DNA from 2 places in the Alicyclobacillus tolerans genome. Region 2 is predicted to be linked to the other one. Evidence: a T-box and tRNA genes for the amino acid it is inferred to sense, from the RefSeq annotation. Region 2 holds a T-box; the other holds one or more tRNA genes.
What was found. The T-box of region 2 lies ahead of ACOJUR_RS10550 (valine--tRNA ligase). A T-box ahead of a tRNA ligase gene usually reads a tRNA of that ligase, here a tRNA-Val.
Positions count from the first base shown of each region.

Region 1: it encodes a tRNA-Val, which carries the amino acid that the T-box ahead of ACOJUR_RS10550 (valine--tRNA ligase) is inferred to sense. The anticodon was not compared.

Region 1 is NZ_JBMGNK010000002.1:2,513,888-2,522,049, forward strand. It holds gene ACOJUR_RS12875 (3-hydroxyacyl-CoA dehydrogenase) at 1-632, opposite strand, end outside; gene ACOJUR_RS12880 (malate:quinone oxidoreductase) at 701-2,266, opposite strand; gene ACOJUR_RS12885 (RNA-guided endonuclease InsQ/TnpB family protein) at 2,612-3,181, opposite strand; gene ACOJUR_RS12890 (helix-turn-helix domain-containing protein) at 3,139-3,477, opposite strand; gene tnpA (IS200/IS605 family transposase) at 3,486-3,884, opposite strand; tRNA gene ACOJUR_RS12900 (tRNA-Val) at 4,188-4,262, opposite strand; gene ACOJUR_RS12905 (cold-shock protein) at 4,408-4,608, opposite strand; gene ACOJUR_RS12910 (hypothetical protein) at 4,930-5,322, opposite strand; tRNA gene ACOJUR_RS12915 (tRNA-Leu) at 5,443-5,528, opposite strand; gene ACOJUR_RS12920 (acetate uptake transporter) at 5,755-6,345, opposite strand; gene acs (acetate--CoA ligase) at 6,494-8,162, opposite strand, start outside.
Region 2 is NZ_JBMGNK010000002.1:2,089,779-2,097,940, reverse strand. It holds gene ACOJUR_RS10580 (uroporphyrinogen-III synthase) at 1-82, shown strand, start outside; gene hemB (porphobilinogen synthase) at 147-1,121, shown strand; gene hemL (glutamate-1-semialdehyde 2,1-aminomutase) at 1,161-2,447, shown strand; gene ACOJUR_RS10565 (LysM peptidoglycan-binding domain-containing protein) at 2,565-3,986, shown strand; gene ACOJUR_RS10560 (hypothetical protein) at 4,093-4,254, opposite strand; gene ACOJUR_RS10555 (hypothetical protein) at 4,458-4,955, shown strand; T-box leader at 5,037-5,245, shown strand; gene ACOJUR_RS10550 (valine--tRNA ligase) at 5,321-8,008, shown strand; gene ACOJUR_RS10545 (bifunctional folylpolyglutamate synthase/dihydrofolate synthase) at 8,024-8,162, shown strand, end outside.

The DNA of each region.
Region 1 (8,162 bases), 420 kb from region 2:
GCAATCTCATTCACCAATAAAAACTGTGCTGCTTCCAAAAAAGGAACAAGCAAGGAATTTAAAATATAACCAGGCTGTTCTTTGTATAAAGGCAACGGAACCATACCGATTTTTTCCGCAAAAGCGATCACATCTTTGAAAACTTCTTTATCTGTTCCCGGATGCTGCATAACTTCTGCCGTGTTATGAATCCAAATCGAATTGGCAAAATGCAGAGCCAGAAATTTTTCTGGTCTTCCTGTGAATTCCGCAAACTGACTCGGCAAAAATGTGGAAGAATTAGTAGCAAAGATGGTTTTAGGAGGAGCCACCTTGGCCAACTGTTTATAAAATTCCGTTTTGATTTGGATCACTTCTGGTACAGCTTCAATGAGTAAATCTGCCTGTGCAACAGCCTCTTCTAAATCGGAACTGAAATAAATTCGATGAAAAGCATTTTCTACATCTTGTTGAGATGCCCGCAAGTCCTTTTGATACATGTTCATTAGTTTTAGAATTCGTTCTTTTGCTTTCGACAATGCTTCTTCGTTGAGATCATAAACAGTCACATCGAATCCCTTAAAAGCAGTTTGAAACGCAATCTGACTTCCTAACACACCACATCCCGCAACTGTTATCTGCTGAAAAACCAAATTTATCCCCCCTTTAGGTGATCAACAGGAAGTAAATGTATATCCAAAACCTGAATCTACACGTTCGATTACTCTGTAATATATCCTTCAGCTGTTACAAAACCATCCTCATAGCTCGGAGATTGCAAATCCTCGGCAGAAACAGTATGTTCTTTATCCAAACCTAGAGATTTCGTTGTATCTTCAAATATCTCACGGAACAACTCTGGATTTTCTGCCAAAGATAGACCATAAGACGGAATCATTTCTTTAATTTTAGGTTGCCATTCTGGCATACGTTGCGGAAAACATTTTTCGAGTACTTCCAGCATGATATGGACCACTGTAGAAGCGCCAGGTGAAGCTCCGAGCAAAGCGGCAATCGAACCATCAGCTGAGCTGACTACTTCTGTACCAAACTGGAGTGTCCCTCTACCACCGGTTTTCGTATCTTTAATAACCTGTACACGTTGTCCCGCCACGACGATATCCCAATCCTCACTCCTAGCATTCGGTATAAATTCCCTTAGTTCTTCCATACGTTTCTCATTAGACAGCATGACTTGCTGAATTAAATATTTCGTCAACGCAAACTCTTTAACGCCCGCCGCTAACATCGTGAGAACGTTATGAGGTTTGACCGTCCGAATCAAATCGAGATTTGAACCAGCCTTTAAGAACTTGGGTGAGAAACCGGCAAACGGTCCAAAAAGTAACGATTTTTTGTTATCAATATAACGGGTATCCAAATGCGGAACCGACATAGGAGGTGCTCCAACTTTGGCTTTTCCATAGACTTTAGCGTGATGCTGCTCAATAACTTCCGGATTATGACAGACCATAAAAAGCCCGCTGACAGGAAAACCGCCGATGTGCTTCGCCTCGGGAATCCCGGTTTTTTGTAATAGGGGAAGACTTCCTCCGCCAGCACCAAGAAATACAAACTTTGCCAAATGACTTTCTGTTTTCCCTTGAACATGATCATAAACTTTTAGTTCCCATAGATTATTGCTGGTTCTTTTGATTTTTTTAACGCTATGGTTGTATTTAATTTCAACTTGCTCTTTTTTCAAATGCTCAAACAACATCCTTGTTAAGGCACCAAAGTTAATATCCGTACCTGAATCAATTTTAGTGGCCGCAATAGGCTCGTCCGAGGTGCGACCTTCCATAATCAGCGGTATCCATTCCTTAAGTTTTTCAGGGTCATCTGAGTATTCCATACCTTGAAACATATGGCTATTCGATAAAGCTTCATATCGCTTTTTCAAAAAATTTACATTTTTTTCGCCTTGTACTAGACTCATGTGTGGAATGGGCATAATAAAGTTCTGTGGATTTTGAATCAAATTACGATTCACAAGAAACGACCAAAATTGTCTGGACAATTGAAACTGCTCATTAATTTTAATCGCTTTGCTAATATCCACTGTTCCATCAGGATTTTCAGTAGTGTAGTTTAATTCACATAGCGCTGAATGCCCTGTTCCAGCATTATTCCATTCATTAGAACTTTCTTCCGAGGGCCCTCCGAGTTTTTCGAAAACTTTAATATCCCAATCCGGGGCCAATTCCTTGAACAGTGTTCCTAGCGTTGCGCTCATAATTCCAGCACCGATTAAAATTACATCCGTCACTTTTTGCATGCTACTCATAGTTAACCTTCTTTACATCTGTATATTTATATATCTACATATAGAATCGATGTTCTGAGACACTTCTTTGAAATAACATGCCATAGGAACATCTTTTTATTCTTCATTAACTTTACTGTATCACAGACCATTCTAAAATTCGATGACTTTGTCCTGTTGACACAAGCCTCTAGGCAACTACCCACTCTCTATACTAAAGCGAGGACTGAATGTAAAAATGCCTAAAATCATCATTTCATCATTATCGTGACCACTCCCCATGCCTAAAGGCAGGAGCTTCTCAGAACACGCATGACGCAACCGCCTACGTTACGTTCTGAAGGCTCAGTCCGAGCCAAAAAAACGTTATCCAGCTAAGGCACGTTTCAAAATGTTTTGTGCGGCATTTATGTCTCTGTCTTGAACGTATCCGCAGTGTTCGCAATGGTGCATGCGTTCCGACAGCTTTTTAGAGACGATTTCCCCGCAATTCGAGCAGGGTTGACTTGTGTTTTTGGGATCGACTAGCACGACACGACGACCAGCTTCTTCCGCTTTGTACGTGGTGTACCGCACAAGTTGATTCCAAGCCGCATCAACAATGCTCTTGGCAAGATGGTGATTTTTCACCATGCCTTGAACGTTTAGATTCTCGAAGGCAATCAGCCCATATGAATTGACCAATTTTCGAGATACTTTGTGCGCGTAGTCTCTACGTTGATTTGCGATATACTCATGCAATCTCGCCAGTTCTCTGATGGCTTTGCGGCGACGAGCAGACCCCTTATTCTTGCGTGATACGACTCGTTGCTTCCTGTGCAATTTCCGTTCGGATTCCCGCAGAAATTTCGGGTGTTCGTAAAATTTCCCATCGGACGTAATGGCAAGATGCTTCACACCAAAATCGATCCCAACTGTTTCTTTGGACTCAGGCAAGGTATTGGGTTCCACTTCACACGACGAAAGAAGGCTTGAAAGGCTTTGTCAAGCCGTTTTACCACGTCCTGTAATACCTGCGAGTGAACCTGCTTCAATGCTGGAATGTACTTTTTGCGCTCATTCAGCGTATTTGCCTGATCATAGTAATTTAGCGTGGTCTTGTCTGTTTCATAGGCGAACCGCCGTTCGTCAAGCAGGCGATTGTAGAGGAGGCGACAGCGTTCTAAGGTCAACTGAATTTTCTCTTCTTGCTCCTTCGCGGGGTAAAGTCTGTACTTGTATGCTTTTCGCATGATCGACCTCACCTCGATTTCTGCTCTTCGATATACTTCTTGATCACGTCCAGTTGAACAGTGCCCACCGTAGCGACAAAGTAGGCATTCGTCCATAGGGAAGGCAGTCGACTTTTTAGTGATTTGAATTCATCACGAAGAACTTTGGAAGTGTATCCCTTGAGTTGTTTTACGACTTTGTGAATGCCATATTGCGGATCACACTTAATGAGAAGATGAACATGATCAGGCATGATTTCCATTTCAATGATTTCCGCCGAAATGTCGGTTGCCTTTTCCAAAAGCAACGCCTTTAACCTTGCGTCAATGGGTTCAACAAGCACTTTACGGCGATATTTTGGACAAAAGACAACATGGTATTTGCAGTCGAACGTGACATTTTGGTTTGAATCTACATCTCGACTCATGACGAATCACCACAAATAGTATAGCACAAAACATTAGATACAACAGCGCTATCTATTGTTTAAAAAAGATTCGCCTCACGGCGAGCGCCTTATATCCCCATAGCTAAAGCAAGCGGTTTTACGGCCCATTTGATAAGAGAATAGCCTTTTTGTTCAATAGGGGCCCTAAGATGGAAAAGCTGATTCTTCGGTAATTGTGTTCTGTCAATGACCGATGTCGCCGTATAATGTGACAAAGACCGCCTTTCCTGTGTTCACAGGAGGCGGTCTTTGCTGTGCGCTTTATTGCTTTAACTCTTTCAATGGTGCGGCTGACAGGAATCGAACCTGTGACCCCCACCGTGTCAAGGTGGTGCTCTCCCTCTGAGCTACAGCCGCATGCTTTGAGTCAACGGGAACTACTATAACGCAAAACACGCTCCTATGTCAACTCATAAAGAAAATGGATGACTTTTTGTCATCTTCTATTAGCAAAATAAAAACCGACGAACAAATGCTCGCCGGCCACAGTCCGAAAAAGGAATTAAAATTTCACAACGTTTGCTGCTTGAGGACCTTTGGGGCCTTCAACGATTTCAAAGGAAACATGCTGACCCTCTTCCAAGCTCTTAAAACCGTTGCCTTGGATGGCGCTGTAATGAACGAATACGTCATTGCCACCTTCCACTGCAATAAAACCATAACCTTTTTCAGCATTGAACCACTTTACGGTACCTTCGTGCATGAAAAAAACCTCCTAGAGCACTAAAACGTGCACATTCATAAGACCAGCAAACACCGCAAAGGAGTATCCTGAGACTTACACAAGCAGCAACGAATAATTTCGCTGTGGCCTTGATGTAAAAAAACCGATTTCCGGGACAACGGACACCCAGAATCGGCTATCGGTCGTACGGGAACTCTAAAGGATTGTTTGCATAGTTCATTATCATCATAACTCATTTTCTCTAAAAGTAAACCCCATATGCATAAATTTTTCGAGAAATAGCACAAACCAATGGAGCCGACCAAAGCCGGCTCCATGCGAAAAGATGGGAGATGGAATCTATTCTTTAGGATCGTTTTCTATTGGACGCGCCAATCCATCTGAAGCCGCTTGTGGAGGATACTCCGCTTCATTGATTGCAACCGAACCAAACTGATTCTGTTCCGAATGAGTTGCGTCAGTCTGTGTAGTAACTTCATTCGCAGATATAGATTGGATTGCACTCTTTGCACTCGATTGGATATTGGCACCCTGGTACTGGTGAGCCAGCAGCAAAGACAAAATGCTAAACAATGCGGCAAAACCATTGGCAATTTGGTTCACTTCAGTCGATGTGATGATATGGATACCAAAAGCGTCAAGAATCAACTTTAGGCCAGCCAATATACCTACAACCAATGTATACAAACGACGTGATTTCAAAATAGATACAAGTTTTGAACTTCCACTCACGTCAAAAACCTCCTTGACATTTCATCTATTGGGGAAATCCCGTTAGACATACTATGTCGAAAGAGGTTTTCTGTGAGGGACAAAATCCACTTCTGAAAATCATAAAACAAAAATACTCAATGGTGCCGAAGGCGGGACTCGAACCCGCACGCCCTTACGGACAAGCGATTTTAAGTCGCTAGCGTCTGCCATTCCGCCACTCCGGCAAGCAACCATAACGATAACATGGATGGACAAAAAAAGTCAACCAAAAACGAGAAAAACGATAATATTTTCTGAACATCACTACTTAACCCACATTTTATTCCTGAAAAATCCGATTAAAAATAGCCTACTACCTGATGCATATTCTCCTCACAGAACAGTCGCATCAGGTAGTAAGAACTAACAGTAACCAGATATCATCCCATTTTTATGAATTCGAAACGCAGCTTAATGCGCAGTTGTAACGAGGGTTGCAGAGTCTTGCTGAGACTTGGCCAAGGGTTTACCTAACGGTAGTACCGTTCGACCGGCAGTTGCATTAATAACAGTAGCAAAAGATGTATAAAGAGCAAGAATGCCACAAAGCAATCCAACATATCCACCCGCTGTTGAAGACATGAGATGGAATCCATTCAGCGCCAGTAAAAAGAAGGCAATCCATAGACAAAGAAACACAAAGAACAAAGCCCGGCTAAGATAGAAAGTCCCAAACCATAGGAAGAGTGTCAAGATGCCAAAAAAGAGCAGGTAAACACCCAAGCCTGCTGTTGTCCCAGATTTAACAATAAAGTAAAAAGAAATCCAGAAAGCACCATATGAAGAGAAGGCAGTAGCACCAAACGTGTTGCCTTTACGAAATTCCCACATTCCTGCCAATAATTGAGCACCACCACCATAAGCAAGCGCCAATCCAAGAACGACTCCAATTGCACTTGAACTAACAATGCCCGCATTAATTAAAGAAAGAATGCAAGTTGTAATTCCGAACCCGGCAAGACCAAGCGGCCCTGGATCAGCAATTTTAATCTGTTCTGACATGTTTCATCCGCCTCTCTTTTTCTAGAAATCCCCCATTGGAAACAGACGACTACCGAGATCAACAGGAAAACCGCTCTAGAGAAACCGCAGCGCCAAGTCATCCCCCCTTTCTGTAAAGAAGAAACGTTCAGACAAATCCTGATAAAATTTAGTCTGACTCTTTATATCGAGATTTCAATTCATCAACCACAGACGGATCGGCCAATGTTGTCGTGTCACCCAAGACTCGACCCTCTGCAATATCCCTTAACAATCGGCGCATAATTTTAGCACTGCGCGTTTTAGGAAGTTCTGCTGTGAAAATAATTTCTTCCGGTCTGGCCATAGCGCCAATTTTCTCAACCACGTGCTGTTTCAACTCAGCCACCAAGTCTTCGCTTGATTCCACTCCCTCACGCAATGTTACGAAAGCAGTGATAGCCTGCCCCTTGATTTCATGCGATCGACCAATCACAGCCGCTTCTGCTACAGAAGGATGGGAAACCATTGCGCTTTCTACCTCTGCTGTACCAATGCGATGACCGGATACATTGATGACATCGTCAATCCTGCCTAAAATCCATATATAACCATCTTTATCTTTGTGCGCTCCATCTCCTGGTAAATAAACACCCTCAAACTTACCGAAATACGTGTTTCGGAATCGCTCATCATCACCCCAAACTGTCCTTAACATGGATGGCCACGGTTTGCGGATAACCAAATAACCGCCATTTCCTGGTTCCACCGGTTGCCCTTCTTCATCTACCACATCGGCAAAAATACCTGGTAACGGTTTGGTGGCCGAACCCGGTTTTGTCGCAACCAAACCTGGTAAAGGAGCAATCATGGCACATCCGGTCTCCGTTTGCCACCAAGTATCCACAATTGGACATCGACCTTGACCAATATGCTCGTGGTACCACATCCAAGCTTCAGGATTGATGGGTTCACCAACGGAGCCAAGCAAACGCAAACTGGAAAGATCGTGTTGCTTGACGTATTCCGGACCCCATTTCATAAACATGCGAATCGAGGTGGGGGCAGTATAAAGAATCGTAGCTCCGTATTTTTCACAAATATCCCAAAAGCGATCTCTTCCTGGATAATCTGGAGAACCTTCATACATCACCACAGTGGCCCCGGCAGACAGTGGCCCATAAACAATATAAGTGTGGCCTGTAACCCAACCGATGTCTGCCGTACAGAAAAACACGTCGTCATCTTTCAAATCAAATACACTGCGCAAAGAGGTATTCGCACCAACCAAGTAACCGCCAGTGGTATGAACAATCCCTTTCGGTTTTCCAGTTGTTCCAGAAGTATAAAGCAGGTAGAGAATATCCTCAGCATCCATCGGTTCAGCAGCTAACGGTTCACGAGAAACTTTAGCAGCCAACTCTGCCCAATAAATATCACGATTCTCTTTCATTTCAATGCCAGCGTCTTTACCAAAACGCTCAACAACTAACACTTTTTCAATCGGCGTATCCACAACAGCTTCATCCGCATTTGCTTTGAGAGGAATCGGTTTACCGCGGCGATATCCTGCATCAGCTGTAATGAGTACCTTTGAATCCGCATCCAGAATGCGTTCTCGAAGCGCCTTAGCTGAAAATCCGCCAAATACGACAGAATGGACAGCGCCGATTTTAGCGCATGCTAACAGTGATATAGGAAGCTCTGGTATCATCGGCAAATAAATAGTGACGCGATCGCCCTTTTTCACACCAAGAGATTGCAACATCCGCGCAGCCACATCTACTTCCTTCTGCAACATTCCATAAGTTATTGCGCGGCTGTCTCCAGGTTCACCTTCCCAAAAGATGGCTACTTTA
Region 2 (8,162 bases):
ACTGGCAGCAATAGCTTCAGAGCCCAATGACGAATCATTAGTGTCGGCCATAGGTTCAGTCCAAGATCTGAATTCTTCATAAATTTTTTCATGTATAAAATGGCTATTTTTCAGTGTGTCGCAATCTATAAAAGAGGTGAATTTGGATGAATAACTTTCAGAGACATCGTCGTCTACGGACTAGTGCTCAAATGCGTCGCTTGATTCGAGAAACAACGGTCAGTATCAATGATTTTATTTTGCCAGTCTTTGTTCAAGAAAATTTGACAGGTAAGGAAGAAATCACGGCAATGCCTGGCGTCTACCATTATGGACTGGATGAATTCAGGAGATTGGTTGTGGAAATCGCAGAAAAGAACATTCCTGGCATCATTCTGTTTGGCTTGCCAGCCGAGAAAGACGAACAGAGCTCGAGTGCTTACCATCCTAAAGGTATTGTTCAGGAAGCTATTCGCGCTGCGAAAATGGAAGTTCCTGAATTGCTTGTGATGACAGATGTTTGTCTTTGCCAATATAATCCGGCAGGTCATTGCGGTTTCATTCGCAATGGAAAGATTGTCAATGACGAAAGCCTGCAGTTGATTGCTCAAACTGCTCTATCCCACGCAGAAGCTGGTGCTGATGTGGTTGCCCCGTCAGATATGATGGACGGTCGTGTACAGGCTATTCGCTCGCTTTTAGATGAAAATGGTTTCCAAGATACAGCAATTCTATCTTACGCTGTCAAATATGCTTCCGCTTTTTACGGTCCATTTCGTGAAGCTGCCCATTCTGCTCCATCGTTTGGTGATCGTAAAACGTACCAGATGGATCCTGCCAATGTTCGTGAGGCTATGCGTGAAGCCGAGTCTGATCTTCGTGAAGGTGCTGATATGCTTATGGTAAAACCAGCTCTGTCTTATTTGGATGTCACCGCTAAATTACGCTCGTCCACTCAAGTCCCTATAGCGACTTACAATGTTTCGGCTGAGTACAGTATGGTGAAAGCTGCGGCGCAACAAGGTTGGATTGATGAACGTGCCACTGTAATGGAAATGTTCACATCTTTTAAGCGAGCTGGTGCTGATTTTATTTTGTCCTATTTTGCACTATCGGCTGCTGATTGGTTAAAAGAAGAATAGAAAAGAGGGAATCGAGTGGATAATGATGGGATCCTTCAAATGGAAAAATCAGAAAAAGCGTTTCAAGAGGCTGTCAAATGGCTACCTGGTGGGGTAAATTCACCCGTTCGAGCTTTTTTGGCTGTTGGTGGAAACCCAATCTATATTCGTCAAGGAAGCGGACCGCATATTGAGAGTTTGGATGGTCATTCGTATATTGATTACCTATTGTCTTGGGGGCCTTTGCTATTTGGACATGCTCATCCGCGCATTAAGGCAGCTGTAACTGAGGCTTTGGAAAAAGGCACCTCCTTTGGCCTGCCAACGATTGCCGAAACAGTGATGGCGCAAAAAGTAAATCAACTGATGCCCGCAGTGGAAGTTGTTCGCATGGTCAACAGCGGAACAGAGGCGACGATGAGCGCACTGCGTTTAGCGCGTGCGTTTACGAAAAGAAATATCATTGTTAAATTTGAAGGATGTTATCACGGTCACTCGGATGCACTTTTGGTTAAAGCCGGATCGGGCGTGGCTACTCTGGGTTTGCCAGATAGCCCTGGTGTACCGGAGGGAATCGCTCACTATACCGCTACAGTACCCTATAACCAAGTGGAAGCCTTACAGGAGCTTTTTGCTCAAATGGGTGAACAGATTGCTGCAGTTATTGTGGAGCCTGTGGCTGGCAATATGGGTTGCATCCTGCCCCAACCTGGGTATCTGGAAGAATTGCGGCGATTGACTGAAAAATACGGTACTCTACTTATTTTTGATGAGGTGATGACGGGGTTTCGCGTAGCTGCTGGAGGCGGCCAAGAACGGTTTGGTATCCGTCCAGATTTGGTAACACTGGGGAAAGTAATTGGTGGCGGTCTTCCGGTAGGCGCCTATGGTGGTAGACGGGATATCATGGAATGGGTAGCGCCCAATGGCCCTGTTTATCAGGCGGGTACTTTATCTGGTAATCCTCTTGCGATGGCTGCAGGCATTGCGGCACTTACCATGATTGAGGAAGAAGCGCCCAATGGTTTGTATAGCAAGATGGAACAATACGGGCAGCAAATCGTTTCAGTTTTTTTACAGGCTTGTCAAGCCAAAGGCATTCCTGCATACGGCCACGCCATTGGAGGAATGTTTGGATTGTTTTTCAATGAAGGAGCAGTGGTAGACTATCAGTCTGCAGCTCAGTCCGACAAAAAAATGTTTGCACAATTTTTCCATGCATTACTCAAACGAGGTGTACTTTTACCACCGTCACAACTGGAGTCTTGTTTTCTTTCCGCAGTTCACGGTCAAGAAGAACTATCAAGAACTTGCGAGGCTGTTGACAGCGCAATTCGTTCGTTTTAACTGCAGAACGTCCTTCGCTTATCCATGTGTGTGAACGCTGCTGTAAGGACATAAAAGCATATCCCACTTCATAAACATGCAGGGAGAGACCTGCTGTTTAAGGAGGGGTATTAGGCGATGCAGAATCAGCAAACACCCATGATTTCCGTAGCCATAGACCAAGAAGTGTTTATGGATAGTGTTCGCGAAGGAGACAGAGTGGAGGACGCTACTGTCGCAACGGAAGTTATTTCTTTCGATCGCGTTGAAGATACTTATGTGCTCGAAGGCGCTATCGTTTTTGCGGGGTACTTGGCGTCCCAAGAAAAGGGCAAGTCATCAGAGGGAAAGAACACTCAAATTGTCATGGATGACGATCCGGTCATTCATGTCCATCATCGTTTGCCCTTTATTTTAAAAGTTCCAGTCCATGCTCAACCGAATGGTGTTCTGAATGTAAAAAGCAGACTTGCTGGTTGGAAATTAGATGTATCGGGAGATTCTTGGCTTCGTGTACAAGGGAATTTACAAATTGCCGGTCTTGTGGATAAAGGTGGATATCATTTCCAATGTGGTGCACAAGAGATTGGCGATTTATGGGTATCTTTGCCGGATCGGCCTCAATCGACACATGTAAACGAACTGTCAAGTCAAGGTATGAAAGAGACGAATGCATGGGTTGGAGAGTTTCGGGGAGAAACGGAAGCCTCTGAGTCCGAGAGTTTGATGTCAGACACAGTAAGCAATGTTGAATCTGACACATTCGCGGAGCAATCCTTCAACGCGCAGGACCAGGGTCAGGACACACCATTTCCTGTACGCGGTATGGAGGATCCTGAGGAAGCGGGGGACAGTGCTGAACGGTTGAATAGAGTCACCCTTGAGACGGAGCAATTGAGTGAAGCGCGTGCAGGGCATGGCTTGCAAATACAAGAAGATGTCAATGAGTCCAAAGAAAGCAGGGGCAATAAGGAAAATCAAACACCAAGTGATATAAACAGCTCTGCTGATTCTACGGTTCTTGGTGCTGCCGCAGAGTTAGAAGCGCTTGACCGTTTTGTGGTGAGTGATACGGAAGAACAAAAGCCGCTGGCCGAGTATTCGTTTGAGAATCAGTTGAGTGAAAAACAAGAAGCTCAATTCGAGGAAAAAGATGCTGTTTCCTTCTCTGCTTCGCGAGCCTTTTCTGATTCTGGTTTTCACGCCAATCTTGCCTTCAGTAAAGATGCAGGGCGTATCCAACAGACTCGCACGGAGCCGGTAGTTGAGCCTTCCCCTGCCAATGGAGCTTTTCAGGAACCGGAGAAGTCTTTTGAACGTTCTATGGATAATAAAAGTCTTTGGTCGTTTGTCGATTTCAATGCTCCCGAAAGGTTTTATACCTTACGCTATGTTGTAGTCGAGGAAGGCGAGACGCTGCAAATGGTGGCCGATCGCGTTGGCGTCTTGAAAAGTGAAATGATTCGTGTCAATCGTTTGGAAACAGAAGATATTTGGGTGGGTCAAACCCTTCTTATACCGGACACCCCGATACGTTTGGCAAACGTGCAAAATTTTTAAGAATGATGCTCTGAAAAGAATAACTTCGATAGCGAACATCAGCATAGTGATTTCTCCTATGCCTGATGTTTTTTTGCCAACAAAGTTAAATATCTATTCAACCTGGCTATGGTGCCCCAATAAAAGTAACTGCAAAGACAATAAAGAGAAGCATAAGAATCAAAAGGTCCAGTGTATTGGGCCAAATTAAAGCGCGAAAGAAAAGTAGCATGATGGCTGCTGCCAACATTAATTTGACAAAACGTGCCAGCATGATAAACAGACCCATGCCAACCACCTCCTGGCGAAATCTTATCTGGATAGCTCGTCTTAGCTCGTCGAATATATACTTTGCGTATGATATATATGCAAATAGGTGAGCATGTACCCCTTTTTTTCGCATAAAATTGGACATGTAGAACAATATTCGCTAGACTTGCCTTTCTGAGCTTTGCTAGAATGGGCGACAGGATTGAGAGGAGAGATGGGGTAATGGCGAATTCGTGGATGGATGGAGGCACTTGGAGAGGCTTCCATATTCGATATCTTGCCATCTTATCTGTGTCGTTTGCTGTTTTACAGGCAGTCGCTTATTATACAGTTCATTATCCGCTCATGTTTAGTTCAGAGTTTGCCATGATTCTCATGATGTGGCTCATTATTCCGCGTTTGACAGAACGTCGATTGGCCAATACGTTTGCGGGTGTCACAACTACGTTTCTGCTTGGATTGATTTTGCAGTTTACAATTGGTCTGGAAATTACGGAAAAAGGTGGTATATGGTATACTTTAGGGCAAAATTTGCTGATTTTCGTCGTCGCCTTGGCACTCAGTTATCTCTATTTACGCGTTTCCATATGGAGCGACAGAAAAAAAGCAGAGTTAGAGAAACGCCGGGCAGAAAAATCATCAAGCGCTCAGACAACTGTAGCACCCGTCCGTGTTCATCGAATTAAGAAACGCCGCCATCCTGGACGGCGCAAAAAGTAAAGTCATACAAAAAGATGTCATGAAGGTTTGACAAAGTCTTGTTTGTTCTCGTATGATAGAGCAACCAAATTCAATTTCGGATAAAAAGCGTTGATGAGAAGGAGTAAAAACGTGTAACCGTTCAGAGAGAGAACCATTAGCTGGAAGGTTCTTCGGTAGCCGTTTTGAACGTCGTCTCTGAGCTGCTATAGCCGGGTCATACCCGTTATCAATGTCGAGTGTCCTAAGATTGCGTTTTTCTTTCTTGGGAAATTCAGGTGGTAACGCGGAAGAAGCCTTTCGTCCTGAAGGACGAAAGGCTTTTTTGTGTCCAGAGCAGCGACGAAAGAAATGAGTCATTCTATAACATGAACGGAGGGTTTCTTATGCAAAATTCATCATCCACAGAAAAGTTCTCACAAGAAATGAACAAGCATTTTCAACCACAGGAAGTGGAGCGTGAAATTTACGCTGAGTGGGAAAAGTCAGGAACTTTCCAAGCGGATAGTAGCTCACCTCATCCTGCGTTTTCCATGGTGATTCCACCTCCCAATGTCACAGGAGTGCTCCATCTAGGTCATGCCTGGAACCATACATTGCAAGATATTCTGGCTCGCTATCATCGTATGCGAGGTAAAGATGTGCTTTGGTTGCCTGGAACTGACCATGCGGGCATTGCTACGCAGACACGTGTGGAAAAAATGTTGATGCAAGAGAATGGGCAGTCTCGTCACGATATTGGCAGAACGGCGTTTGTAGAAAAAGTTTGGGAATGGAAAGACAAGTACGGATCGGCCATTACTGAACAAATTCGCCGTCTTGGGGATTCGGTAGACTGGAGTCGAGAACGCTTCACGATGGATGAAGGTCTGTCTCAAGCGGTGCGCACCGTTTTTGTGGAACTTTATCAGAAAGGTTTAATATACCGCGGTAACCGCATCATCAACTGGTGCTCCAGATGCGGCACAGCACTTTCTGACATTGAAGTAGAGCATATTGAATTACCGGGAAAACTTTATCATATCCGCTACCCCTTGAAAGACGGTTCAGGTGAAGTGGTGATTGCTACAACACGTCCTGAAACATTTTTTGCGGATGTAGCTGTTGCTGTCCATCCAAATGATGAACGGTATAGTTCCTTGATTGGCAAAACGGTTATTCTGCCTTTAAGTGGTCGTGAGATTCCTATTTTAGCCGATCCGATTGTCGATCGAGAGTATGGTACAGGCTGTGTGAAAATTACACCAGCGCATGATCCAAACGATTTTGAAGTGGGACTCCGTCATCAATTGCCCCAGTTGCAATGTATCGGATCGGATGGAAAATTGAATGAACTGGCTTTGGAGTTTGCTGGACGTAATGCATTAGAAGCACGCCAAGATGTTGTGGATGTACTGCGCAAGCAGGGCTATCTGCTTCACGTGACTGATATTGTGCATGCTGTGGGTCACTGCAGTCGTTGTTCTACAGTGGTCGATCCGCTTCTTTCTTTGCAGTGGTTTGTGCGTATGCAAAACTTAGCCGATCCAGCGTTGCAGTTTGTCCATCGTGGAGAATTACAATTTGTCCCGGCTCGATTTGAAAAAGTTTTTGTGCATTGGTTGGAAAATGTTAAAGATTGGTGTATCTCCCGGCAGCTTTGGTGGGGGCATAGAATTCCTGCTTGGTATTGTGACGACTGTGGCGGTACGACAGTTCAACTGGAAGATGCTACATGTTGCGGGCATTGCAAGAGTACCCATATCCATCAGGATGAAGATGTATTGGATACGTGGTTTTCTTCAGCACTCTGGCCTTTTTCTACTTTAGGCTGGCCAGATACAGATACGCCGGATTATCAGAAATATTATCCGACTAGTGTTTTGGTGACCGCCTATGACATTATCTTTTTCTGGGTAGCACGGATGGTATTTATGGGATTAGAATTCACCGGCCAGATGCCGTTTCAAACCGTTGTTCTTCACGGTCTGATTCGCGACTCTGAAGGTCGAAAGATGTCGAAAAGTCTTGGCAATGGTGTCGATCCGATAGAAATTATAGAGCAGTATGGAGCAGATACGTTGCGCTTTTGTCTAGCTACTGGCACGTCACCGGGCAACGATCAGCGTTTTAGTATGGAGAAAATTGAAGGCAGCCGCAATTTTATGAATAAGTTATGGAATGCTGCTAGATTCGTGCGCATGAATTTATCCGATAGTTTTCAAGCAAGAACCATTGAATGGGATAAACTGGATATTGCCGATCGATGGATATTGCATCGTCTGGCCAAAGCGAATAAAAGTGCTCAGAGATTACTGGAAGAGTTTGAGTTTGGCGAAGCAGCACGAGTACTCTACGATTTTGCTTGGGATGATTTTTGTGATTGGTATATAGAAATGGCTAAAATCTCGCTTTATGGAGAGGCCATTGTCGATAAGGAACGAGTACAGACAGTTCTGTACGAAGTCCTGCAACAACTGTTACAAATGCTTCATCCTTTTATTCCATTTATTACAGAGGAAATTTGGTCTTACTTGCCACAAAGAAACGGTCAGTTGCTTGTTGCGTCCGATTGGCCGCAAATACAGCAGGCGTGGATCGATGATACTTGCGATACATTGATGGGTTCCATTCAAGAAGCGATTCGCAGCGTGCGAAATATTCGCAGTGAACGCAATATTCCGCCGAGCAGGGAGATTTCCCTTCTTATCCGGCCGCTTTCGGTTGAAGCAATGGAACGCTTTCAGCAGGGCCAATACTATATCCAAAAGCTTTGTCATGCGTCACAATTAGAAAACAAAATGGATATAGAGCCGCCTTCGCAGGCTATTGCACTGGCAGTATCGGGTGCAGAAATATTTATTCCTCTGGCTGGATTGATTGATTTGGCGGCGGAAAAAAATCGACTTGAACAAGAGAAGCGTCGTTGGCAACAGGAAATAGAGCGGATCGACAAAAAATTTAGCAATCCTAATTTTCTTGCTCGTGCACCTCAAGAAGTTGTAGAAGCTGAGAAAATCAAAAGAGAGGATTATGAGGCTCGATTGTCAGCAGTGGAAGAGCGATTGCGTGCAGTGGCTGCAATGGAGCAGTAGAAAGGAGAACGATTCTTGGCAGAAGAAAGTATAGAAGCGTGGCTTAAAGGCAGGCAACGCTTTGGCGTTCGGCCTGGTTTGGAGCGAATGCAAAAACTGCTAGAAGAATTGCATCATCCTGAGCAAGGACTGCAGTTTTTGCATATCGCTGGAA